Regions from separate parts of the Planococcus sp. NCCP-2050 genome, predicted to be linked through region 3. Evidence: riboswitches for the same ligand, from Rfam matches in the RefSeq annotation. Region 3 holds a riboswitch; each other region holds the start of a gene.
The links. Region 3 has a riboswitch for thiamine pyrophosphate ahead of thiT (energy-coupled thiamine transporter ThiT). Riboswitches for the same ligand answer to the same signal wherever they lie in the genome.
Positions count from the first base shown of each region.

Region 1: another riboswitch for thiamine pyrophosphate. It lies ahead of NFU07_RS01550 (Ykof family thiamine-binding protein); the one in region 3 lies ahead of thiT (energy-coupled thiamine transporter ThiT).
Region 2: another riboswitch for thiamine pyrophosphate. It lies ahead of tenA (thiaminase II); the one in region 3 lies ahead of thiT (energy-coupled thiamine transporter ThiT).

Region 1 covers NZ_BRCX01000001.1:295,350-303,522, forward strand. The annotation lists gene NFU07_RS01520 (Gfo/Idh/MocA family protein) at 1-41, shown strand, start outside; gene NFU07_RS01525 (ketoacyl-ACP synthase III) at 193-1,176, opposite strand; gene NFU07_RS01530 (DUF4240 domain-containing protein) at 1,345-2,115, opposite strand; gene NFU07_RS01535 (trimeric intracellular cation channel family protein) at 2,208-2,837, opposite strand; gene NFU07_RS01540 (Na-translocating system protein MpsC family protein) at 2,992-3,372, opposite strand; gene NFU07_RS01545 (M48 family metallopeptidase) at 3,560-4,852, opposite strand; TPP riboswitch at 5,034-5,139, shown strand; gene NFU07_RS01550 (Ykof family thiamine-binding protein) at 5,229-5,819, shown strand; gene NFU07_RS01555 (ECF transporter S component) at 5,821-6,402, shown strand; gene NFU07_RS01560 (ABC transporter ATP-binding protein) at 6,389-7,825, shown strand; gene NFU07_RS01565 (energy-coupling factor transporter transmembrane component T family protein) at 7,806-8,173, shown strand, end outside.
Region 2 covers NZ_BRCX01000001.1:1,479,282-1,487,454, reverse strand. The annotation lists gene NFU07_RS07310 (carbohydrate ABC transporter permease) at 1-56, opposite strand, end outside; gene NFU07_RS07305 (carbohydrate ABC transporter permease) at 57-968, opposite strand; gene NFU07_RS07300 (ABC transporter substrate-binding protein) at 985-2,307, opposite strand; gene NFU07_RS07295 (ABC transporter ATP-binding protein) at 2,549-3,691, shown strand; TPP riboswitch at 3,712-3,815, shown strand; gene tenA (thiaminase II) at 3,903-4,586, shown strand; gene thiM (hydroxyethylthiazole kinase) at 4,588-5,373, shown strand; gene thiD (bifunctional hydroxymethylpyrimidine kinase/phosphomethylpyrimidine kinase) at 5,370-6,206, shown strand; gene thiE (thiamine phosphate synthase) at 6,190-6,846, shown strand; gene thiW (energy coupling factor transporter S component ThiW) at 6,843-7,331, shown strand; gene NFU07_RS07265 (YkuS family protein) at 7,434-8,173, shown strand, end outside.
Region 3 covers NZ_BRCX01000007.1:35,992-44,164, reverse strand. The annotation lists gene NFU07_RS16360 (SGNH/GDSL hydrolase family protein) at 1-763, shown strand, start outside; gene NFU07_RS17720 (hypothetical protein) at 810-941, opposite strand; gene NFU07_RS16355 (M20 family metallopeptidase) at 1,009-2,082, opposite strand; TPP riboswitch at 2,230-2,329, shown strand; gene thiT (energy-coupled thiamine transporter ThiT) at 2,423-3,001, shown strand; gene map (type I methionyl aminopeptidase) at 3,509-4,258, shown strand; gene NFU07_RS16340 (tryptophan-rich sensory protein) at 4,281-5,000, opposite strand; gene NFU07_RS16335 (M3 family oligoendopeptidase) at 5,216-7,015, shown strand; gene NFU07_RS16330 (GNAT family N-acetyltransferase) at 7,017-7,565, shown strand; gene NFU07_RS16325 (DinB family protein) at 7,652-8,140, shown strand; gene NFU07_RS16320 (beta-class carbonic anhydrase) at 8,148-8,173, opposite strand, start outside.

The sequences.
Region 1 (8,173 bases), on a different contig from region 3:
TATCCGTTAACGGCCAGGTGTTTAAGCAAACAACTTCATAAAGAAGGCGAATTGATGATTATTGGCTTCCGCTATAAAGGTGTTCTTCATAAATGCTTCCGGAATCCTTAATCTCTGAAAATGCTGTTTGATAGATTTAACACAAAAGGAGTTGTCCCAAAAGTAAATGGGGACAACTCCTTTTTATTTCCCTTAGATCGACCAATTGATTAACATCCCCGCATGTGTCAATCCCCCGCCGAAACCGTATAACAGCAAGTTATCACCCGCCTTGATCTTTCCTTCCTGCACCCCTTTGTCCAGTGACAGCGGAATGGATGCCGCGGACGTGTTTCCAAAATACTCCAAACTGTAAATGGTGCGTTCAAGCGGCAAGTCATTTCTGCTGCAGATGGACTCAATGATCCGGAGGTTGGCACTGTGCGGGACAAACCAATCCACCTTCTCTTTTTCAAAATCGGCTTTATCCATCAAGGCCTTCATTCCTTTCGGTACGGTGTTGACTGCCCATTTATAGACTTCGCGTCCATTTTGCGTGACAAATCCATTGACCGCTAATTCGTTGCCGAACATTTGGGTTGAAAGGTCTGTGCAGTAGAGGTTATGGGCTAATTGGCCATCCGTACCGGCATGTGAAGCGATGAAGCTTGGCAAACTTTCGTCGTATTCAACAAGAACTGCTCCCCCGCCGTCTCCAAACAAAATACAAGTGGAACGGTCGCTATAATCCAGAATTTTAGAGAAGGTTTCTGCGCCAATGACCAAAATCTTTTTGTTCATGCCGGCTGTTATTAAACCGTTCGCGACCTGCAGTCCATAGGTGAACCCCGAGCATGCTGCATTCAAATCAATGGCACCCGTATTCGGGATGCCAAGATTCGCCTGCACTAAGGCAGATACGCTCGGCGTCTTAAAGTCCGGCGTCATCGTACAAACGATGATCATGTCTACGTCATCCAGCGTTTTATCAAAACGCTCCCTTAAATTTTCAGCAGCTTTTATGCAGATATCACTTGTGAATTCACGGTCATCTGCGATTCGGCGTTCTTTAATGCCCGTCCGCTGGATGATCCATTCATCATTCGTATCAATCATTTCTTCCAAGTCATGGTTAGTCAATATTTTTTCAGGCACATAGGAACCGATGGCTGTAATTCTGGCTTTAGAAATAATCAATAATCTCATCCCTTCAAGTTGCTTACGCCTAATTCTATCATCAACTATTAGTAATAGGTACTAATTTTACTGAATAAAAAATGCCTAGGATGAATTTATTACGTTTTCATCATAGGCTTGGCTTTGATTGATTGTAATTTTTGGACTGAAATGCAGTATTCTTATTTATTAACCTAAAGGATCTTCTCCGTACTTCGCCCATAGCTTCGGAAACTTGCGGCTCAGGGTTGCTTCGTCATCTTCATCCCAGTCAAACTCGATTTCTGGAGTCGGACCTTCATCTCCCGCTAAGGAATTATAAATATTGAGGAAATCCTCTTGCTCAAGCCCGGTCTTTTCTTCAAAGGCGATCGTCGCACACGACAGTAAATCTTCGAATTGGGGCACCTCTTCTTCATCTAAATAAGGCATGATGCTTTCTGGATCCGCTATTGCTTGTTCATAAACTTCTTTCCCAGCGAATACGAGCCACGCACGAAAATAATCGAAGGAATCGTCTGAACATCCGCCCATGACAATATAAGCCGCAGCCCACAAATCCGATGTATATGATTTTTGATAAACACGGTTAAATTGACTATCAAAATGGACAATTTCATTGATGGATTTTCTCGCTAGCTGTTCAATGAGCCACTCGATCTGTTCTTCCATGAAATCGCCTTTTTGATGAGCGGCATCGATTAACTGCCAAAACTCCGCTTCAGTCATCTGCCTGGCTTGGACAATATTCTCTTCTTGTTCCCTGTAGCCTTTTTTCAGCTTTGACTGAATCAGTTTGTTCGCTTCTCTTAGGCAATGTTCTTCCGAAGAAAACTCTTTCGTATTAATGGAGCCTTGCATTCCGATTTTTCCGTAAGAGACGATAAACATATTTCCCTGCACTTTGATTTTCCAGAACTTGTTTGAAAAAGCGGTGATGCAGACGAGTGACTTTTCCATATAATCCCACCTTTTCCGAGCACATTCTTTGCGGCTTCTTTATCTAAAGTTTAACATATCGTGCCAGCTTAAAAATCGCAGGCCTGTTTTCGCTAGTTCTCAATTTGCTCATTTCTTCTGATGCGCGGAAATGTGAAACTTAATCGATAGTTGACGGCTAGCATCCGAATAGTCACCACGATGAAAACAGCTAAGGTGAGCCGCAGTGGCGATGTCCAGCCTAACCAGACATAAATCCCGCAAAACATCGTCAATACAGCATGTATTTCTTCTTTTAGCGCGAGCGGTTTCTTTCCGGCAAGAAGATCGCGGATCATGCCGCCTCCAAGCCCTGTAAACATAGCGGCCAACAGCATGAGTCCGAGATGCCCATTTATGAGTTGTACCGTCAGTGCTCCTTGCAATGCAAAAGTGGCGAGTCCAATCGAGTCAAAAAAGAGTCCCCATCTTTTCCAATGCTGCGTCCACTTTAAAGGCAAAAGGACGATTAAGGCGAGGGTCGCAAATACAATTGCGATCGTCTGAGAATCCCATAGAGCAGAAACCGGAGCCCCGATCAATAAATTCCGGATTGTCCCGCCTCCAAAAGCAGTTGTTAAGCCCAATACAAACACACCAACAAAAGAATATTCCGCTTCTATCGCAACCAATGCTCCGCTAGCGGCATATGCCGTTATTCCAATAACGAGTAAAATAGTCCAAGACACAATTAATTCCTCCATTTTTTTAACTCTTTCTCTCCTGTTAATACAAAACTCCTGACAGTCTATTGCGAACTTTTTAAAAAATAAAAACCACCATTCAACAGGTATGGTTAACCTGCTGAATGGTGGTTAGTTAATAGCACATGTGTACCTTATCCCAATCCGCCAAGACTTATATATGATTCACTTTTAACTGCTGGTCGATCGGCTGGTCAAAGACGAATATCGAAATCACTTCATCGTCATCTACATGGATGTCCGTAAACAACTTCTCGAATCTTGCCCCTACTAATTCTTCCATTTCGGTTGGGCGAATTTGATTGTACAGCTCCTTGATCATTTGCGTTCGAGCCTGCCGAATCATATCCCTGCCATTTTCGTTCTGTATCATAAAATGTTCCACTGGACTTAGGCTGCCACTCATATGAGCGATGGCCCAATTATCTTGAAACTTAACTTTAATTTTTTCAGGGCCTTTGCCAACATGTTTTTTCCGGTAAGCACGGACTAAATTTGCAAACTTCTGTTCACGCTGCTGTGTAGAAAGTGAAATACCCCCGACCTTCTTTCAAAAAAATATAATCTATATTTAAATCACTTTAAAACTTTATTAGCATTTTTCATTTAAATAGTATACCACTATATTAAAGACAAGCAAGGTTTCAAGCATTTTTAAAAAGAACCCGCCAATCCCTTGGCAGGTTCCATCCTTTTAATATGTGTTTCAAAAATTGGCAGCATCAGTTGCTCGCTTTTAAATAGTCAACAAACTCCGCTTCCGTTGAAGTTTCCGTATAATCCATAGCCGACAAGCCGTCTTTCCCTTTGACGGTTGGATCAGCTCCAGAATCCATCAATAGCAAAGCCGTTTCGAATTCATCGTAGTAGACGGCCGCTCCTATTGCTGTATCGTATTCATCCTGGACGTTTACGTCTGCCCCAGAATCAATAAGGAAGGATACCATCTCCTCGTCCCCGTTAAAGACTGCATACAGTAATGCAGGAGTTCCAGTCGAATCGACGGCATTAACATCGTCGCCGTCCACTAGAGCGGCTTTGGCGCTAGTAAGATCTCCTTCGTCTGCAGCTGTAATGAGCTCCGTTTGCCCAGCGATCGTATAATCCTCTTCAGCATAAAGTGCATCGTCAAACCCATTTAGAAATTGGGAGTAGACCAATGTTCCACCGGCAAAAAGAGCTATACTAATAAAATATACAGCCGTTATTCCTGCAAAGATCATCGCTGCGCCAATGGCGATTCTGCCCGTATTCGGCATATAGACGCGCGCATCGCTTCCTTCAAACTGCTGGATGGCTTGAATGCGTTTCGGCAGGATTGGATGGGAGGAAAGCACTTCACTCAACCAGACCACACCGTTCGATTCTGTCGTAATCTGTTCCCGGTAGGCTTCTTCATTGACTTCGCTATACATTTTCTTGCCGATGCCGAGAAGCGTCAACGCCCGTTTCGCTGCTGAAGCGTTCTGAATGGCAAAAGCTGCATGGCGGTCGCACGTGTATTCGCATGAACGGCTATACGCCTGGCTCAGGAATGGTATAAACCCAGCAGGCACAATCAAAAGATTCTTCCAGACATGGCGTCGTTTCACATGTGCCAGTTCGTGGGCAATGATGAAGTCGAGTTCTTCTTGCCCCTGCTCACGTGCCAGTTCAAAAACTTCCGAATATAAGACGACCATATCGCGCCCGAAAAAACGGGTCGCAAAGGCGTTCAATGCACCTTCCGACTGAATGACAAAAACTTCTGGAACTTTTTTGAGTTCCATTTCTTTTGAAAGAATTTGCACTCGTTCATAGACATCCGGAAATTGGCGTTCGTGGATCCGCACGCCGTTTCCGCGAATAGATCCTAACATCATGGCGTTAGCAAAAAGCATAAAAGCAAAAATGATAAGTGCAATGGCAATGCCGACGACAGAAATGATGGCAAATACATAAACGATGATACTGAAAATCAAGCTGATGATAAAATAGATGGTTTCTCTGTTCGATTGAATTGCAGATTTGTCCAATGATCTTCTTCCCTTCAATATGGAATAACTTACATATAATAGCACATTCTTTTGGAAAGAAATACTTGAATTCAGAGTATCTATATCCTCCTTTATCCTTTTTAACCTCTTTACTTCCTTATCCATATCCGCTACACTGAACTCAACCGGGCAAACCCGGCCCACAAAAACCGCATACCGTTTACTGCACTAGGGGTGCCCATTATGGCTGAGATGCAAGCGCAAGCTTCGATCCCTTATAACTCGATCAGGTTAGGACCTGCGTGAGGAAGTGCGGCGCATTTCTGAAATGATTCCTTTTGAAATTATTTGTAGATTATGGCTGCATCTTCACGGATGCGGCTTTTTTTGTGCATATTTTTAGGAGGAATTCAATATGGAACCATTGCAATGCGGCACTAGCCCGATTGTCGGATTTCGCTTTTCGCTTCACCCGATGACTGGCGATTTTGTCAAAGTGATTAAAGGGGCACTTAATGAAACAGACACTTCGAATGTCTGGATGCATACAGATGACGTCTCTACGGTGATTCGCGGAAAACAGAATCATGTCTTCAACGTCGCAAAAGCACTAGCTTTGCATGCGGCAAAAACCGGTGAACATGTCGCGCTTTCGGGCACTTTTTCCATCGGCTGCCCCGGCGACTCGGCGGGAGATGTGTACTTGGAAAAATCGGATGAATTGTTGAACACAGATACCACCAAGCAATATGTCTCTTCTCAATTTGCGCTGTATCCAATGAACAACCCGGATTATATGGCGGTTATTTACCGCGAAGTGGACCGTGCAAAAGAACAAGGAGTCTTTAATGATTCGATGCATTACGCAAGCGGCATTCATGGCGATATTCATGAGGTCTTTGCCTTTTATGAAGAAGCATTTACAAATGCCCGTTCAGAAGAGCATCGCCATCTCGTCATGACGGTATCGATGAGCATCAATAGCCCATCACACGGAGGCAAATAAAATGCTGACATCGTGGAAATTAAAAGAAGTGGTATTAATGTCTTTATTTGCTGTCGTGTTCGGCATCGTTTATTTGGTATTTGTCCACGTTTCGAACATTTGGGCGGCTGTAATCGGCCCGCTCGCATATGAATGGATGTTCGGAATCTGGTTTATCGTTTCGATCATTTGCATGAACATCATTCGAAAACCAGGAGCAGCGGTGTTATCGGAATCGATGGCTGCAGCGATTGAAGTGCTGCTTGGGAACGCGGTCGGCCCCCGCCTCCTATTGTCTGGCATTGTACAAGGCCTAGGCGCAGAAGCGGCTTTTGCCATAACTGGCTACAAGCATTTCAATCTCGCTGTGTTGATGCTTGCCGGTGCCGGTTCAGCCGTCTTCAGTTTTGTATACGGCTTCTTCATTTCAGGCTATGCAGCACTCGACCCTTCTTTTGTCGCTTTGATGTTTACCTTGCGTGTGCTCAGCGGCATGATTATTGCTGGGATCGGCGGAAAATTCATTTCGGATGGCCTGCTTGCGACGGGTTCGCTTCGCGGCTACGCCATTTCTCGTTCGAAGAAAAGTGATGCCCGTGCATGAAGCCGTTTTTTCACTTAGACAGCTTGGCTTCCGTTTTCCAGACGACGAGCAGCCGACCTTGTCTGCTATTTCCTTTGATATCCATAACGGAGAACGCGTTGTCATTTCAGGGCCAAGCGGCTGCGGGAAAAGCACGCTGCTTTACTTATTGAATCGCTTATACCCGCTTAATTGCGATGGAGAGCTCACAGGCAGCATCCGGCTTTTCGGGAAAGACGCTGAGTCGTATGCGCCAGGTGAAATCAACCGCCGGGTCGCAACCGTCTTTCAAGATCCCGATTCCCAGTTTTGCATGCCAACGGTTGAAGAAGAATTGGCTTTCACCTTGGAGAATCTTCACGTTCCCCGCGAGAAAATGCAGACAAGAATTACCGAAGTTTTAAAGCTGACCGGTTTGTCAGCTCTGCGGCATGAAGTGATCCAATCCTTATCTGGCGGTACGAAGCAACGAGTTGCAGCTGCTTGCGCGTTAGTTATGGAACCTGAAGTGCTGTTATTGGACGAACCGATCTCACATTTGGATCCCGTGACTGCGAAAGAGTTTATCCATTGGCTAGACCGGCTCCAGGAAGACTTGAATTTGACAATTGTTGCCGTAGAGCACCGGCTCGACTTATGGGATTCTTTTTTCAGCCGGGAAATCCAATTAGATCGCTCCGGCTATTTTATCAGCGACAAAATAGCCAGTGTCCGTTCTCCTGTTTCATTGCCTGAACGGGCTTCGTCAATGGGTTCAGAAATCGTTCTGAAGGCTGAAGAAATTGCAGTAAAGGCTAATGGAAAAGAACTCATGACCGGTCTTTCGTTTACTGCCCATAAAGGTGAAATAATGGTCGTTGCCGGTCCAAACGGCAGTGGGAAATCTTCGTTATTAAAGGCATTATGCGGAATATACCCGCTTGATGCCGGGAGCATCCAATCACCTGGAGTCGGATTTGTGCCGCAGTCTCCCGAGTATTTATTCTTAGAAAAAACCGTAGCGAAAGAACTGGCGTTTTCAGGCATAGCAACTCCAGACGAATTGGACGATTTGATGGACCGGCTGCGCTTGAAGGAAATCCAATACGACCATCCGTTTTCAGTGAGCCATGGCCAGAAACGCCGCGTCGCAACTGGTGCGATGCTTGCAGACCGGCGCACGGTCGTTTTGATGGATGAACCGACTTCAGGCCAGGACGCAGCTGCGCTTCAAGAGTTGCATCGACTGATTGCTGAACGGGCAGACGAAGGCATCACGTTCTTAATCGTCACGCACGATATGGAACTTGCAGCAAGTCTCGCCGATTCCCTCCTGCTGTTAAAAGACGGGAAAATGACTGGAAAATACCCTGCCCATGAAGTTTGGAAAAATACGGATTTGCTCGCTGAACACCATTTGCTTCCGCCGAAAGGAGTTGTACAGTTTGCAAAATCTTTTGCATGACATGAACCCTTCGCTGAAATTTGTTCTGGTGACCCTTTCGATGTTCGCCATCGCTTTTTTCTTCAACCCTTGGACTCCGTTCTTTTTCTGGGTCGGCGTACTGCTTATGCAAGTTTTCATGAGCAAAGTGAACTGGAAAACCTGGTCTTTGTTTATGCTCCCTTTTGCTTTAGGTGCATTCGGCTATTTATGGACGACCATCGTTTTTGCTGCTGATACAAGTGGCGAAGTCATCTGGTCATACTTAGGATTTCAAGTGACTGCTGATCAATTGGAAACTGCGCTGTCGCTCGCTTTTCGTGTGATGGCCTTCTCTACTTTATCGCTGATGTTTGCTTTTACCACCGA
Region 2 (8,173 bases), on a different contig from region 3:
GTCTGAAGTTTTTCCGGTTCATCGAGATAAGCTGTTTTTTCTTCCGGCTTGTCCATTTACTTGTCCTCCCCTTCATAATGCACCCAACGGGGAGCAAGTTTCAGGTTAATGACGGTCAAAATGAATACGATGACGAATAGAATCCACGACATTGCCATGGCGTAGCCCATATCGAAATTCTCGAATGCCTGGTTCCACATATACAAATTGTAGAACAAGAGGGAATTGGCGGGACCGCCTTCACCATTCCCGGACATAATGTAAGCTTCCTGGAAAATTTGGAAGCCCCCGATTAAACTGGTCACCACGTCGAAGAAAATGACGGGCGTAATCATAGGGATGGTGATATGGACGAATTGCCGCCATCGGCTTGCGCCGTCAATTTCAGCAGCTTCATACAGTGATTTGGAAACGCCTTGCATGCTTGCAAGGTAGAGGAGCATCGAACCGCCGACGCTCCACAATTTCATCAGGATTAAAGATGGCTTAGTCCAATCCGGGTCAAAGAGCCAGTTCGGCCCATCGATGCCGACCCAGCCTAATAGCAGGTTGACCATCCCGGTTCCGGGTTCCAGCAATTGCATCCATAAAAGGTAGACTCCGACGCCTGATAGAATTGCCGGCAAATAGTATAAAGTCCGGAAAAAACGGATTCCCGGTACATCCTGATTTAAAAGGGCCGAAAGGAAGATGGCACCTAATGTCGTCAACGGGACAGAAAGCAGGACATAGTACAGCGTATTCCACAAAGAAGTCCGAAAAAGACCATCTTCCACGATAAGCGTTTGGTAGTTTTCAACTCCGATGAATTCCATCTGTGATGTTATATTGTAATCTGTGAAACTTCCCGCAAATGAAAAAAGCAATGGCCCAGCGGTAAAACCGATGAAACCGATGATGAACGGCAATATGAAAATGTAACCGTAGATGCTTTCTTTGCGCCTCATGGACAATCCTCTTTTTCCCAAAGGACCTCCTCCTAACTTATTGATTTTTTTCGATTAAGCTTTCTACATCCGTCTGGGCTTTTTCGAGTGCCTCTTCAGCCGTTTTTGATCCAAGGAAGAACTCATCGACCTGCGGATTAATGTAGTTGAAATAGCTAGGAGCTGTTACTGGTGCCGGCGTCAGCAAAGTATCTTCCATGCTGTCGACGGCCATTTGATAAACCATCTGGCCTTGTTCTGTCAGCTCATCGGATTCTGCAGCAGCCTCAGCTGCTTCGATGTTCGCTACGTTATCGAAGTTCTTAACCGCCCAGTATTCTTGCGCTTCGGCGCCAGTCAAGTATTCGATGAATTTCCATGCAGCTTCCGGATCGCTTGAGCCTTCGGGAATTTCAGCTACAAATCCGCCGCCCCAGCTCGTATGGCCGTTTCCTTCCTCGTATTCAGGCATCTGGACAACACCGAAATTCAAATCTTTCGCATAATCGCGGATTTGCGTATAAAAAGTCGGCTGTTGAACAATCATTGCCAAGTCGCCGCTGAAGAATGGGTTTCCTTGCTGGCTATCGATTTGGGCTTGGAAGGAGTTGACAACATCTTCACCGATGCGCTCTTTCCACGATTTTAGCCAGTTCAGGACTTCGACATTCTTTTCCGTATTGATATTGACGGTTTCGGTATTATGATCCGGCCCGAAATAGTTTTCGCCATTGGCGTTCAAAAGCCAGACATCGTAGCCAACTCCCCATAATGGGTAAAAGCCGAGACGGTCGTAGCTATTGCCGTTTTTGATATCCAATTTCGCTGCATATTCTTCCAGTTCAGCCCATGTTTCCGGCGGATCTTCTGGATCCAGCCCCACTTCTTCGAAGGCATCTTTATTATAGAAAAGGACGCGTGTATCAGTATTAAAAGGGATTCCGTATGAATCGCCTTCGTGAAGTGTAGCATTCCAAAGTTCTGGGTAGAATTTCTCTGAGAAACTGTCATCGTAGAATTCCGATAAGTTCATTGCTTGTTGTTCCTGTCCGCGGATTGCTGTGGCATTAATATCGTTAATGACAACATCAGGAGGATTGCCGGCAGCAATCGCCGCTAATTCCTTCGTCCAGATATCTCCCCAAGGGCTATACGTGTGCTTGACTTCGATCTCATCCTGGGATGCGTTAAAATCTTCAACGATTTTATCGACAATCGGACGGCGGATTTCAGAACCCCAGAATGTCCAAAAATCTACAACCACTTTACCGTCTTCATTAACCGCTTCTTCATCATTATTGCTGGTCTTGAAGCCGGCGCAACCACTTAACATTAAAGTAAGGCCAACAAGCGCGATGATGAATATCTTCATGTTTTTCATCCGGTTTCACTCCTTTAAGTTTATAAATACTGCTTTATTTACCGTGAAATTACTTTGATTGACGAAGTAATTAGGGGTACTCGAAAGAATTATTTATACTCGATCCTCCTTTCAAATTGAAGAAGCATAGAAGCTCCTTCTTGTGGGTAAGTATATAACAAGTTCTTCTGCTTTTCTATGTTGTATTTGTAATAAACAGAAAACTGTATATAATTAAGAAAAAGAAATGGGGAAATTGAAAATGGCAGAGATTTCAATTAAAAATCTGGGGAAAACCTATGACAACGGCGCAACAGCGGTAACAGACTTTAATCTTGAAATCCAGAATGAGGAGTTCATCGTCTTCGTTGGTCCTTCGGGCTGTGGGAAATCGACGACTTTGCGTATGATTGCTGGCCTCGAGGAGATAACGGAAGGCGAATTCTTCATCGATGGAAAACGGATGAATGAGGTCCAGCCGAAAGAGCGGGATATTGCCATGGTTTTTCAGAACTACGCTTTATATCCCCATATGACGGTCTTCGAAAACATGGCTTTTGGACTAAAATTGCGTAAGTTTAAGAAAGCGGATATCCGAAAGCGCGTAGAAGATGCGGCGGACATTCTTGGCTTGCGGGAATACTTGGATAGAAAACCGAAAGCTTTGTCAGGCGGGCAGCGGCAGCGGGTGGCGCTCGGGCGCGCAATTGTCAGGGATGCCAAGGTATTCCTCATGGATGAGCCTCTTTCAAACTTGGATGCAAAACTGCGCGTCCAAATGCGGGCGGAAATTGCTAAGCTGCATCATCGGCTGAAAACTACGACCATTTATGTCACGCATGACCAGACCGAAGCGATGACGATGGCAACGCGCATTGTCATTATGAAGGACGGCCATATCCAGCAAGTCGGCAGCCCGAAAGAAGTCTACGATTTTCCAGCCAACCGTTTTGTTGGGGGCTTCATCGGGTCGCCGGCAATGAACTTTTTTGATGGACGATTGGAAAAAGGGGCATTTGTGTTGGGAGATCGGACAATTAGCATCCCGCGGGAAACCTTGGATGTTCTGAATAGCCGCGGGTATGAAGGCAAGCATCTGACACTTGGAATTCGGCCGGAACATATCCACGTCAACAGCGAAGATTTATCCGGGCTCCCGGTCAGTGAGTTTGATGCGACGATCACCGTTTCCGAATTGACCGGTGCAGAAACCATTCTCTATGCCACTTATGCTGAACAGGAATTTATTGCGCGCGTTGAGGCAGATACCGCGATCGAGCCGGGCCATACAGCTCGCCTGGCTTTTGATATGTCGCATGCCCACTTTTTTGATACCGAGAATGGGATGCGCATCAAAGCTGAAAACTCAGATAAATCTTTTGCAGAAGTTGAATCTGTGCTATAGTGATTTCGACAACCAAATAAAACACCCACTAGGGGAGCCGGATATCGGCTGAGACGGGCATAAGCCCGGACCCTTTGAACCTGATCTGGATCATACCAGCGTAGGGAAGTGGCGAGAAGCATGCTATTTCTCTATCTTTCAATGCATACGCACACGCCGCTTTCCTTAACTGGAGAGTGGCGTTTTTATTTGCAAAAAAGGAGATGGCGAAATGAAATTTTGTGAAGAAGTCCGGTTGGAGTGCAATGGATTATGGGAAGCAAGTTTTGAACATCCGTTTGTCAAAGGAATCGCAGACGCGACACTGCCTTTAGACATTTTTCGCTATTACGTTATGCAGGATGCCTATTACTTAACACATTTTGCAAAAGTACAGGCAATCGGTGCGGTAAAAGCCAAAGATTTAGAAACGACCAAGCGCTTCGCATTTCATGCCGAGCATACTTGTGCAGCTGAAATGGCTTTGCACGAATCATTCATGAAACTTCTTGGAGTGACCGAAGAGGATTGGGCTGAGTTTGAACCATCGCCGAATGCTTACGCGTATGTATCGCATATGTACCGCTCGGCTGAAGGGGATTTGGCGGACGTCCTCGCTTCAATTCTTCCTTGTTACTGGCTTTATCAGGAAATCGGCGACCGGCTTAAAGAAGCGAAGCCGGATCATCCAATCTACAGCCGCTGGATCGAAACTTATGGCGGAGAGGAATTTGCGGCACTTGTAAACGAACAGATCGAGCGGATGGACTTTCTCGCAGAAGGACTAACCGAAACACGACGCAAAGAACTGAAGGACCGTTTCCGCAGAAGCAGCTATTACGAATGGAATTTTTGGGAACAAGCTTGGACGATGCAGACATGGACGGTAAAGCCATACACGAAGGCGGGTGTTTAAAGTGAGTGAGAAATTGCGCGCTGAAAATCCGATTGTCCACTGCATTACGAATCACGTCGTTTCAAATTTCCAGGCCAATGGATTGCTTGCAATTGGAGCTTCTCCGATCATGGGTGAAGCGCCGGAAGAGGCCGCTGAACTTGCGGCAATTGCTGGAGCCGTGTCACTCAATATTGGAACTTTGAACGCTCAAACTTTGGAAAGCATGATCATTGCCGGAAAGACAGCGAATCAATTGGGCCGCCCTGTCGTATTGGATCCTGTAGGTGTAGGAGCGACAGCTTTCAGAGCGGCTGCGGCTAAAAGAATTTTAACGGAAGTGAATATTGCCGTGCTGCGCTGCAATGCAGGCGAGCTTGCCGCGATTTGCGGAACCGAATGGCAAGGGAAAGGGGTCGATGCCGGCAGCGGTGAAGCGGATGTGAAGCAGCTGGCAGTCGAAGCTGCCGGTAGGCTCGGGCTGGTTGTAGCTGTAACAGGTTCAACTGATATTGTTACGGACGGAAAAGAAATCGTGGAAATTCCTTTTGGGCACCCGCTCATGTCGGCGATTACGGGATCTGGCTGCCTGTTAAGCGCAGTGGTTGCCGCCTATCTAGCCGTCTATCCGGAAAAGGTTTTAAGTGCTGCCGCAGAAGCCTTGCGTTTTTACGGGGAAGCGGGGGAGCGGGCAAGCCATTCAGCTCCTGAACCTGGCAGTTTTCAAATCGAATTCCTGAACCAATTGTCTCGAACTGGAAAAGGCGATACCGAACTGCCAACCGGAAAGGAGCTGCAGCAAAAATGATTCCACAAGTATTAACCATTGCCGGATCGGATTCTGGAGGAGGAGCAGGAATTCAAGCGGACATTAAAACATTCCAGGAACTCGGAGTTTATTCGACTTCTGTTCTGACGGCCGTGACCGCTCAGAATACGCTAGGCGTTGCCGCTATTTACCCAATGGCAAGAGAAGCCGTTCAGACTCAATTGCAGGCTGTCGGAAAGGATTTTCAGCTAGCGTCATTGAAAACCGGAATGTTATTTAATGAAGAAATCATTGAAGAAACGGCCAAGTGGATTCGGCATTTCAATTGGCGGCAGCTGGTTGTCGACCCGGTCATGATTGCAAAAGGCGGAGCGAATTTATTGCGCGCAGAAGCAGGGGCTGCACTTAAAAAGGAATTGCTGCCCTTAGCTGCCGTGGTGACACCGAATGTACCGGAAGCGGAAGTCTTGAGCGGTATCGAAATCATTGACTCCGCGTCCCGGAAACTGGCGGCGCAAAAGATCCTGTCGTATGGCCCTGAGTCGGTCATCATCAAAGGAGGCCATGGCAAGGACGAAAATGTCGCAGAAGATTTCTTTCTTGGTCAGGACGGTGAAGAGATGCTGTTCCGGTCGCCTCGAATTGCGACAGTGCAAACACATGGAACCGGCTGTACCTTTTCAGCAGCGCTGACTGCGGAACTGGCAAAAGGAAAATCGCTTAAAGACGCGGTTTACACGGCTAAACAATTTATCCATGCAGCTTTGAGCAGTGAATTGAATATCGGAGCTGGCCACGGGCCGACCAATCACGCCGCCTACCGGAAATATATGAACGAAAGAAGGGAAATGAATTATGTCGAAATTCAGTGAAAGACCGGTCGTTTATTTTATTCTTGGAACGGAGAATGCGGGAGGAAAAGATCCATTAGCAGTTTTGGAAGAGGCTTTAAAAGCCGGCATCGATTATTTTCAGTTGCGGGAGAAAGGGCCCAATGCGTTGAAGGGCGCGGAGTTGCTGAAATTTGCGCTCGACTGTAAAGAGTTGTGCCAGCGCTACCAAACCCCTCTCCTGGTCAATGACGATATAGAGCTAGCCTGGGCAATTGGCGCAGACGGCGTCCATATCGGCCAGGACGACGCACCAGCTGCAGCGGTTCGCAAAATTTTGGGTGCTGACAAACTGCTCGGCGTTTCGGTGCATTCCTTGGCGGAGGCAAAACAGGCAGTAGAAAGCGGAGCGGATTATGTTGGCATGGGACCTGTATTTGCGACTTCAACAAAGGCTGATGCGAAACCACCAGCTGGAGTGGCAGGCATCCAAACGGTTAAGGAAGCTTATCCAAACCTGCCGATTGTCGGGATTGGCGGAATCAGTTCTGAAAATGCTGCCGCTGTTTGGAAAGCAGGGGCTTTGGGAGTTGCGGTCATCACCGCTATTTCACATGCCGCTGATATTGCAGCAGAAGTATCAGCCTTAAGAGATTCAGCGATGGAAGGTGCCCATAAATGAAAACGAGAAAATTGGTCATCCTTGCCATGCTTTCGGCAATAAGCGTGGCAGGTTCTGCATTTGTTTCTTTCCCAGCCGGCATTGCACGCGCCTATCCGATCCAACATGCGGTGAACGTGATCACAGCGGTTATTTTCGGACCTGCCGCTGCAGTATTAGTGGCTTTCCTGACAGCAGTCGTCCGGGTTATGACAGGCACCGGCTCGTTGCTTGCTTTTCCGGGTGGCATGATCGGTGCATTGCTTGCCGGGTTGCTTTATATGAAATTCGGCAAAGTTTGGATAGCGGCACTCGGGGAAGTGGTCGGCACCGGCATTCTCGCCGCACTCATTGCAGTTCCTTACGCCAAATTATTGATGGGCACAGAAGCGGCAGCGCTGTTCTTCATGCCGCCATTTCTCGTCTCCAGCTTATCCGGAGCTATTCTTGGGGCAGTGATTGTTCGCCGTCTAGTTATGAGCCAAGCGAAATTACCCTTATATTAAAAATGTTTCATTCTTGCTACTGCGTTTATCCGACCGCTAAAGAGGGGAAATAAAACACTATAAGCAAAATTGAGACAAATTTGAAAAGGGAGTGGACAAAAGATGGTGAAAATTGCAGTAGAAGAACCGTTTGTATCCGTAAAAAATGCATTAGAACAAAAAGGCTATAAAGCGGAAATGTTGACCGACAAGACAGATTCAATGGACTACGATTGCGTAGTCGTCCGAGATCAAGAGGATTTAGCTGATTTTCACATGAATGTCCCTCTTGTTGATGCAAGAGGACGCACTTTGCAGGAAATCGTTGATGAAGTGGAAGAACGCTTAGTGCGGACTGGGAAAATTGATCAACCCTTGTCGCAAACTGGAGGCAAAGGCGGCGTTGGCAGCTCTGCATTTATTAAAGGAGCGGCTACAGGCGCCATTATTGGTGCAGCAGCCGGCCTTCTATTGACACCGAAAAGCGGTAAGGAAATGCAAGCAGTAGTAAAAGATAAAACTTCCGGCTCTTCGCAAAAACTTTCCGATACCGCGGGCAAAACGAAAGAAAAATTGAGCGACACAGTTGGGCAAGTCAAAGACAAAGTCGGACAAGTTAAAGAAAAAGCTTCCGGCGCAACAGAAGCAACAAAAGGCAAAGTCGATGAGCTGAAAGCGAAGCGTACGGAGAAAAAAGAAGAAAAAGAATTGAAGAAGCAGGAAAAAGTTGTCATCAAAGAAGCAAAAGCAGAAGAAAAAGCGAAAAAAGAGCACGAAAAAGCAGAGAAGCAAGTTGAAAAAGAAGTGAAGAAAGCTGAAAAAGAAGCCGATCAAGATAAAGGCAAAACGCAGGTAGTGGAATT
Region 3 (8,173 bases):
CTACGCCGACATGATTGCGGGGGAGCTTGCACGCCATCAGCCGGTCGCTTTATTCACAAAAGACCTGGCATTTCCGGGATTTACGACAGAAGATGTATTGGAGAGAATCAAGTCTCCGGAAGCAAAAGAAGTATTGGCTTCAGCCAATATCATCACGCTATCTGCCGGAGCCAATGACTTATTGCGCTTAGTGCAGGTGGATCCAGCAGAGGGGTCGCTGACTTTCCAGCAAATCCAGGCTGATTTTGCGTTGAACCAAGCGCGGCAGAACATGGAAGCTATTTTAGCTGAATTGAAAACAAGAGCTCCGAAAGCGGATGTCTACGTCATGGGCTATTATTTTGCTTATCCGCATGTCCGGGATTCGCAAAAGGAAGGTACAGGCAAGCAACTGGACCGCTTGAATGCGATTTTAAAACAATCCGCTGCGAAAGCAGGTGCACAGTTTATTTCCGTTGACGCCGCTTTTGGTGCATCGCCAACCGATAAAGTGCCGAACCCTGCAGATGTCCATCCGAATTTCATAGGCTATCAAGCGATGGCCAATGCTTTTTTAGACCGTTACCAAAAAGGGTGGAAAGTTGAAAAAAACGAATTGCCTGCACCGAATCCGTTAAGCTTTGAACAAATTCTCCAAGCGCAGGAACAAGGTGCCGCACAAGAAGAGCAGGAGCCAGCGCTTGAAAATACTTCCGCTATGCGTCCATCTGAAGACATGGACGTGGATTATTTAGCTTTGCGTGAAGCTCTTCCTTATATCTGAACCAAAAACAAAGCCGCAGCGATTTTAATCGCTGCGGCTTTGTTTTTTATCGTTTGGAGTTTGGTGTCTTATAAGGTGTCGTATTTCCAGCTTTTCTGCTGTTCATTACTTTTTTAATAATTGGATAGGCAATAGGTGCAATTTTAATTGCCGTCTTCACGATACGTCCGATTCCCATATTCATCGCTCCCATCATAGATTCGCTAGTAAATGATTTCCCTTATTTCGTGAAACGCAAACCTCTTTCATTTTGTTAAGGCATGGGCTAAGAGAATATCTTTGTATTCATGGACGCTGGAAATTAAAACATATTCGGCATTGCCGTGCCAATCATCGCCGCTCGGACCAAATTCAATCGCGCCTTCACCGCCGGTAACCGCCGCATAGTAGCGGGTATCCGCAGCCCCGTGCTGGCCGAACAGGATCGCTTCCTGATCTGTCACCGTTTTAATCGCCTGCTGTAAAGTTTGGATATAAGGATTTGCTTGAGTGGTCGTTAAAGCTGGTGTAGAGCCGCTTGCTTTATACTCCATATCCACGTTTAACGTATCAGCGAGATCAGCCATCTGCCGGATGATTTCTTCTTTGTCTTGGCCCGGCATAAAGCGGATATCATAAGACATCTGGCAAATTTCCGGAACCACATTATAGCGGTCGCCAGCGTTGATGATCGGCAAGTTGACGGAAGGCTGCTCGTAGTATTCAGTAGATTCTTTTCGGAAAGGCAATTCGCCCATAGCCATATGGTATTTCATCGCAGACTCGATGGCGTTGACACCTTCCCATGGACGGCTGCCGTGCGCCGGCTTTCCTTTAAAGGTCAAATCCATTCGTAAGATGCCTTTAGATTGAAGCCCAACTTTTAAGCCGGTCGGTTCACCGCAAATGACGAAATCGCCATGGTAGCCTTGATCAACCAACCATTTCGATGTGTTGCGGCCGCCAATTTCTTCGTCAGTGACAATATGTAGTTGAACCGTTTTCTCCAAGGATGCAGCATCAAGTTCGACAAATGCCTGCATCATCGCCGCTACGCCTGCTTTCATATCAGCGGCTCCGCGGCCGTATAAACGTCCAAGTTCTTCAAACGGCGTAAATTGTTCATTGTGGCCAGGCACGACATCCACATGGCCATTCCATATCAAAGTCTCATCGCCAGAGCCCTTGATTGCGGTAAGCATCATGAAGCCGTTGTTTTCGTGGACTGTGACGGTTTCCCCTTTTTCTTTCAACCAATTGGCACAAAATACTAATGCTTCATTGGCACCTTCTTGGTCATCGCTTTTGATTTTAATCAAATCCTTTAGTAAATCGATCATGTCCTGAGCAGCAAAATGAATTCTTGCTGCTTTCACCACCCTTCAAAATGATTCGTCATTAAAAGTGTACCCTATGAACTGCGCTTAAAACGAATTGCTTTCACAATCGACCTTGTGTACAATGAAAGTTGAAAGAATAGTTATTGTATACACCACAAGGGGAGCTTTTGCTGAGAGTGAACACTTTTGTTCTTACCCTTCGAACCTGTAAGTTAACACTTGCGCAGGGATGTGGATAGAAACCTGCCCTTTATGCGGCGTCAGGATCTGTCCTGGCGCCGCTTTTTATGGTTTTTTTCTGCGGCCCTTCTGGTGATGTGCACAACACAAGGAGGAAGTCATGAGAAATTTACGTGTTTTGTTAATGGTGGAGATTGCGATATTCGGAGCACTCGGGTATGTGCTGGATTTTGTGGCATTTAAAATGCCGCAAGGCGGATCAGTCAGCTTGGTCATGATTCCCATTGTATTGATGGCGTTTAGAAGAGGTACGGCAGCCGGAATATTAACAGGGCTGTTAGTCGGGTTGCTGCAAATAGTAACCGGCGTCATTTCCGTTACGCCATTATCATTTGGTTTTGTCGTGATGCAGGTGATTTTAGATTACCTGGTCGCTTATGGAGTAGTCGGCTTTGCAGGGCTCCTGCGCGGTAATTATTTGAAAGCCCTTCAGCAAGGGAAATCAGGCGGCATGATTGCCGCTGTAGTAATCGGTGTATTGATCGCTTCTCTCCTGCGCTATTTGATGCATGTAATCACGGGTGTATTATTCTTCGGGATGTTTGCCGAAGGGAATGTGCTTATTTATTCGGCTGTCTACAACGCAACGTATATGATTCCCGTGTTCTTATTGGCCGCTGCAGTTTGTTCAGCTCTTTTCACCGCTGCACCGAAATTGGTGGATGCGGAAGTTCAATGAAAAAGTTAAAATGAAAAAAGGGGCAGCCGCTGGAGATGAAATTTCTCCAGCGGCTGTTTTAGTGGTCGGAGGCCCGCAGGATGCGGGTCATGTAAGCGTTGCGACACGATGTCGCGCTTTTAGCTCACCCTTTTCAAACGGGCGCTTCCGCTTTTCATTGTCTAGTCTCCAGCGGCCAGCTTCTTGGGATCTTAATGTGCACGGCTATGAAAATCAGGATTTCGGCCGCCCTGCACAGTAAGCCTGTCGAAGCTTAAATGGCCGTTTCCGCTTTTCTTATTGTCTAGTCTCCAGCGCCCAGTGCCTCGAGGTCGCTTCAACTTTTCCAGTCATGGCCAAGAACGCCATGACCGGAAAAGCTTCCAGCGCTTGTCGGAGGCCCGCAGGATGCGGGTCATGTAAGCGTTGCGACACGATGTCGCGCTTTTAGCTTACCTTCTTCAAACGGGCGCTTCCGCTTTTCGTATGCTATAATTTTTAGTAGACAATTTGAAAGAAGGGTATCAAATGATTGCAACGAATGAAAAAGATATCGAAATGCTGAAGAAAGCGGGGCGCATGGTAGCTGAGATTCGCGAAGCGATGAAAGCAGCGACGAAACCAGGTGTTACCACAAAAGAATTAGATGAATTGGGCGGCAAAATGTTCAAGGAGCTTGGCGGCGTGTCCGGCCCGAAAGCGGAATATGATTTCCCAGGCTTTACATGTATCAGCGTGAATGAAGAAGTGGCCCATGGCATGCCAGGCAAACGCGTCATCAATGATGGAGACATCGTGAACATTGATGTTTCCGGTTCTTATGAAGGCTATTTTGCAGATACGGGCATTTCTTTTGTAGTTGGCGAAGGCCATCCGGAAAAAGAGAAATTATGCCAAGTGGCTGAATCTGCATTTGACCGAGCAATGAGCAAAGTCAAAGCAGGTGCTAAGCTGAACCAAATCGGGAAAGCGGTAGAGCGTGAAGCGAAGCAGCAAGGCCTTTTCGTCATCAAGAATTTGACGGGGCACGGCATTGGAAAATCATTGCATGAAGCACCGCAGCACGTGCTGAATTATTATGATGCATGGGAAACGACGATCTTAAAAGAAGGCATGGTTTTGGCTGTAGAGCCTTTCATTTCCCAAAAAGCAGAGCATATTGTGGAATCTGGCGATGGCTGGACATTCATTACACCTGACCAATCATTGGTCGCACAGATTGAGCATACGGTCCTTGTCACAAAAGGGGAACCGATCTTGCTGACAAAATTAAATTAAACACAAAAAAAGATCCTGTCTATCAGGATCTTTTTTTGATGAGCAGAATGCCTGTTAAGATAACTCCGCTTAAAAATAAAGAAGCGGTTGTGACCAGCAGTTCGTTGGTGCCATGTTTCACGGCAATGCCGATAAATGCCCAAACGAAAACGAGTGCGTATGGAATGTCAAAATGATGGAAGCGAATATGAAGTGCTAACGCAGTTGCTACCGTAAGCATGATGACCGTCCATAACTGATCGCTCAGCCCCCAGCCGCTCCAGTTGTAAAAAGTTAAAACGAAGCTGGTGTTGGCAATCGCGGCGACGCTGAGCCACCCCATATTAATAGAGATCGGAAGGCGTTCCGTCAGTTTACGCTCGGAATTGCTGTATTGCAAATACAAGGCGATCAAGGATACCAAGTAGGCAAAGATCGCTAAAACAGACCAAGCAAAAAACTCATAATGCCATAAGTACAGCCAGGCAATATTAAATACAGCGCTTAAGGTGAAGAATAAAGTGATTTTGAGTGACGGGATTTCTCCTTTTTTATAACGGAGCCAAAACCCGACGATCCAGATAGCCAATAATATGTAAATAACGGACCAAATTGAAAATACATAGCCAGCTGGAGTAAAGAGAACCGGAAGGCGATTGGAAATCTCACCAGTGGTTTGTCCATTAAGCGGCAAAATATTCGCTAGTGAATTTATTACGATGATGCCGATATATGCGATTGTCATCAGCAGTATCCTAGCCATAAGAGATCCCTCCTCATATTTTAGTATACCTGTCAGGAAGCGGTTCAACAAACATCACTTCCAAGAATATTCATAAAAAGGAAGGTTTGTGAATATCGTGTGAGAGTTTCTTCAAAAAGCATTCCTTGCGAAAGTTCGAGTTGTTCCGACATTTTGCAGGAAATGGTATACTTATAAGTGTTTTTAGAAAATTAAGTTTACCAGGGGGTAAAACAATGACGGTTAAATTTCCGGAAGTATGGGATTTGGATGTGTTGTTCCAAGGGGGCAGCGATTCAAAAGAATTGCGGTTACATATGGACGAGGCAACGCCAAAGTTAAATGAATTTGAAAAAACAGCTCAGCGTTTTAAAGCGCCGACATCAACCAGTGATGCTGAAATGGTGGCAAACCTTTTAGAAGAAGTAAATGCGTTGATGCAGCATCTCAGCCAATCGGGTTCATTCATCGGCTGTTTGATGGCACAAAATACAGAAGATAAGAAAGCAGCAATTCTGCAGAGCGAATCGTCTTCGCTGCATGCGCGTTTTGATGCTTCTCTCCAGAAAATCCAACAGGATTTGACGAAAACGGAGGATGCGGTATGGGAGGAATTGCTTGCACACGATTTATTGAAAGAATTCAGTTTCTTCTTAAACGAATGGCGGGAAGAAGCGAAAATGCAGCTTTCCGAAAAAGAGGAGAATTTGATCACAGCCCTCAGTATGGATGGCTATCACGGCTGGAGCCAGCTCTACGATATGTTAGTGGGCGAAATTAAAATCAAAATGACCGTTGATGGTGAAGAAAAGACGATGTCTGTCGGACAAGCCAATAACTTGAGCTCCCATAAAGATGCTGAAATTCGGAAAGAATCTTATGAGAAGTTAGAAGAAGCTTGGACAGATAAAGAGGACTTTTTTGCCAAGACTTTAAATTCGATTGCGGGATTCCGTTTGGAAGTGTATAAAAAACGTGGTTGGAACAATGTCTTGCAAGAGCCTTTGCATATGAACCGCATGAAGCAGGAAACATTGGATGCGATGTGGGGTGCAATCAGCAAGAACAAACAGCCATTTGTAGCATACTTGAATCGAAAAGCAGAAATTCTCGGGAAAGATGGCTTGGATTGGTATGATGTGGATGCGCCTGTAACGGAAAGCACGCAGCAATTTACCTATCAAGAAGGCGCCGATTTCATCTTGGAGCATTTCGGCAAATTCGGGCCGGAGCTGCAAAAATTTGCACTTCAAGCATTTGAAAAGGGCTGGATCGAGGCGGAAGACCGTCCGAACAAGCGACCGGGCGGTTTCTGCACCGAATTGCCGATGGCGGAAGAATCCCGGATCTTCATGACGTATAGCGGATCCATGTCGAACGTGGCGACTTTAGCACATGAACTAGGCCATGCTTTTCATTCTTACGCGATGCACCCAGTCCACGGACTTAACCGATCCTATGCGATGAACGTAGCAGAAACAGCTTCGACTTTCGCTGAAATGATTGTTGCTGATGCAGCTGTGAAAAATGCCCAATCGACAGAAGAGAAAATTGCTTTATTAGAAGATAAAGTACAGCGCAGTGTCGCGTTCTTTATGAATATCCATTCACGCTTCTTATTTGAAACCCGTTTCTATGAAGAGCGCAAAAATGGTGTCGTGTCAGCAGCCCGTCTAAACGAGCTGATGAAACAAGCACAAAATGAAGGCTTTGCAGGCGGCTTGAAATCAACGCACCCGCATTTCTGGGCTTCGAAGCTGCATTTCTATATTACGGACGTGCCGTTTTACAATTTCCCGTATACTTTCGGCTATTTGTTCTCGCTGAGCATTTACGCAAAAGCATTGGAAGAAGGCGCCGATTTCGAAGGCAAGTATATGGCTTTATTGAGAGATACCGCTATTATGACAGCCGAAGATTTGGCGCTTAAGCATCTAGGGGAAGATATCACAAAAGAAGCCTTCTGGGAAAAAGGCATCGCCCTGTGTGTCAAAGATGCAGAAGAGTTTAATGCGCTAACATCTTCTCTCGAATAATATGAATCTATTATTCAACGGCAAGACTTGCTACCTTCGGACGCTTACTGTTGATGATGCGGAGGAGATGGTTCAATTATTGGTGAGAAACCGTGATTACTGGGCCATCTATGAACCGCGCCATCAAGACAGTTATTTTACGGCAGTGGTGCAGCGTGAAAAAATACGGGAATCGATTTACCAGGCACGTGAAAATCGGGAATACAGTTTTGGAATCTTTGAACACGGGACGAATAAAATGATCGGCCATATCTCCATGTACAGCATCAAACGCTTGCCGTTCCTCAGTGCGTTGGTCGGCTATTCAATCGATGAAGCTTTTATCGGCAAAGGCATTGCGACAGAAGCGGTGCGGCTGGTCAACACGTTCGGCTTCGAGCAATTGCGGCTGCACCGGATTGAGGCATACGTGTCCCCGAGGAATATGGGATCAATCCGAGTGCTGCAAAAGACCGGCTTCCTGAATGAAGGATTGTTGCGCGAATTCTTATACATCAATGGTGTCTGGGAAGACCATTATCAATTTGCTTTGCTTGAAAGTGAATTTTGAAAGGGCAAGGCCGCCTATAAAAGATGGTGGAAAGATGTTGTCCGATGGTTTTCAGAATAACAGCATCAGCGAAAGGAAGAGGAGAGATGGATAGAAAAGATTTGTTTTCTTATCATCAATGGGCGACTTTGGAATGTCTTCGGCATGTCCAGTCAATAGGGGGGGACCTCTATACCAAAATTGGCGATAACTCTTTTGAGTCGATCGAAAAAACAGTAGAGCATGTGATTGGTGTGGAAAAACTATGGCTGCTGCGGATGAATGGCGTGGAAAGTCCAGCATTTGAACGTTACGAAGTCTCAACGACGGAAAAAGCGATTGAGGCGTTTATGCTCTTGCATGCTGAAATGGAATTGTATTTCGCATCTCTTGGAGAAGAACAATGGCAGGAAATGCTTTTCTTTAAAAACCTGCGCGGCGATGAGTTTTACAATACGAGAGATGAAATGCTCTTTACGGTCATCAACCATGCTTCTTATCATCGCGGGCAAATCACTTCTTTTCTTCGTCAGTTCGGCAAAGCTGGCATTCCATTGGATTATCTTTATTATAAAAAGCAAAACAAAAACCGCTGAGATTTTCTCAGCGGTTTTCATTTCCATCAACCA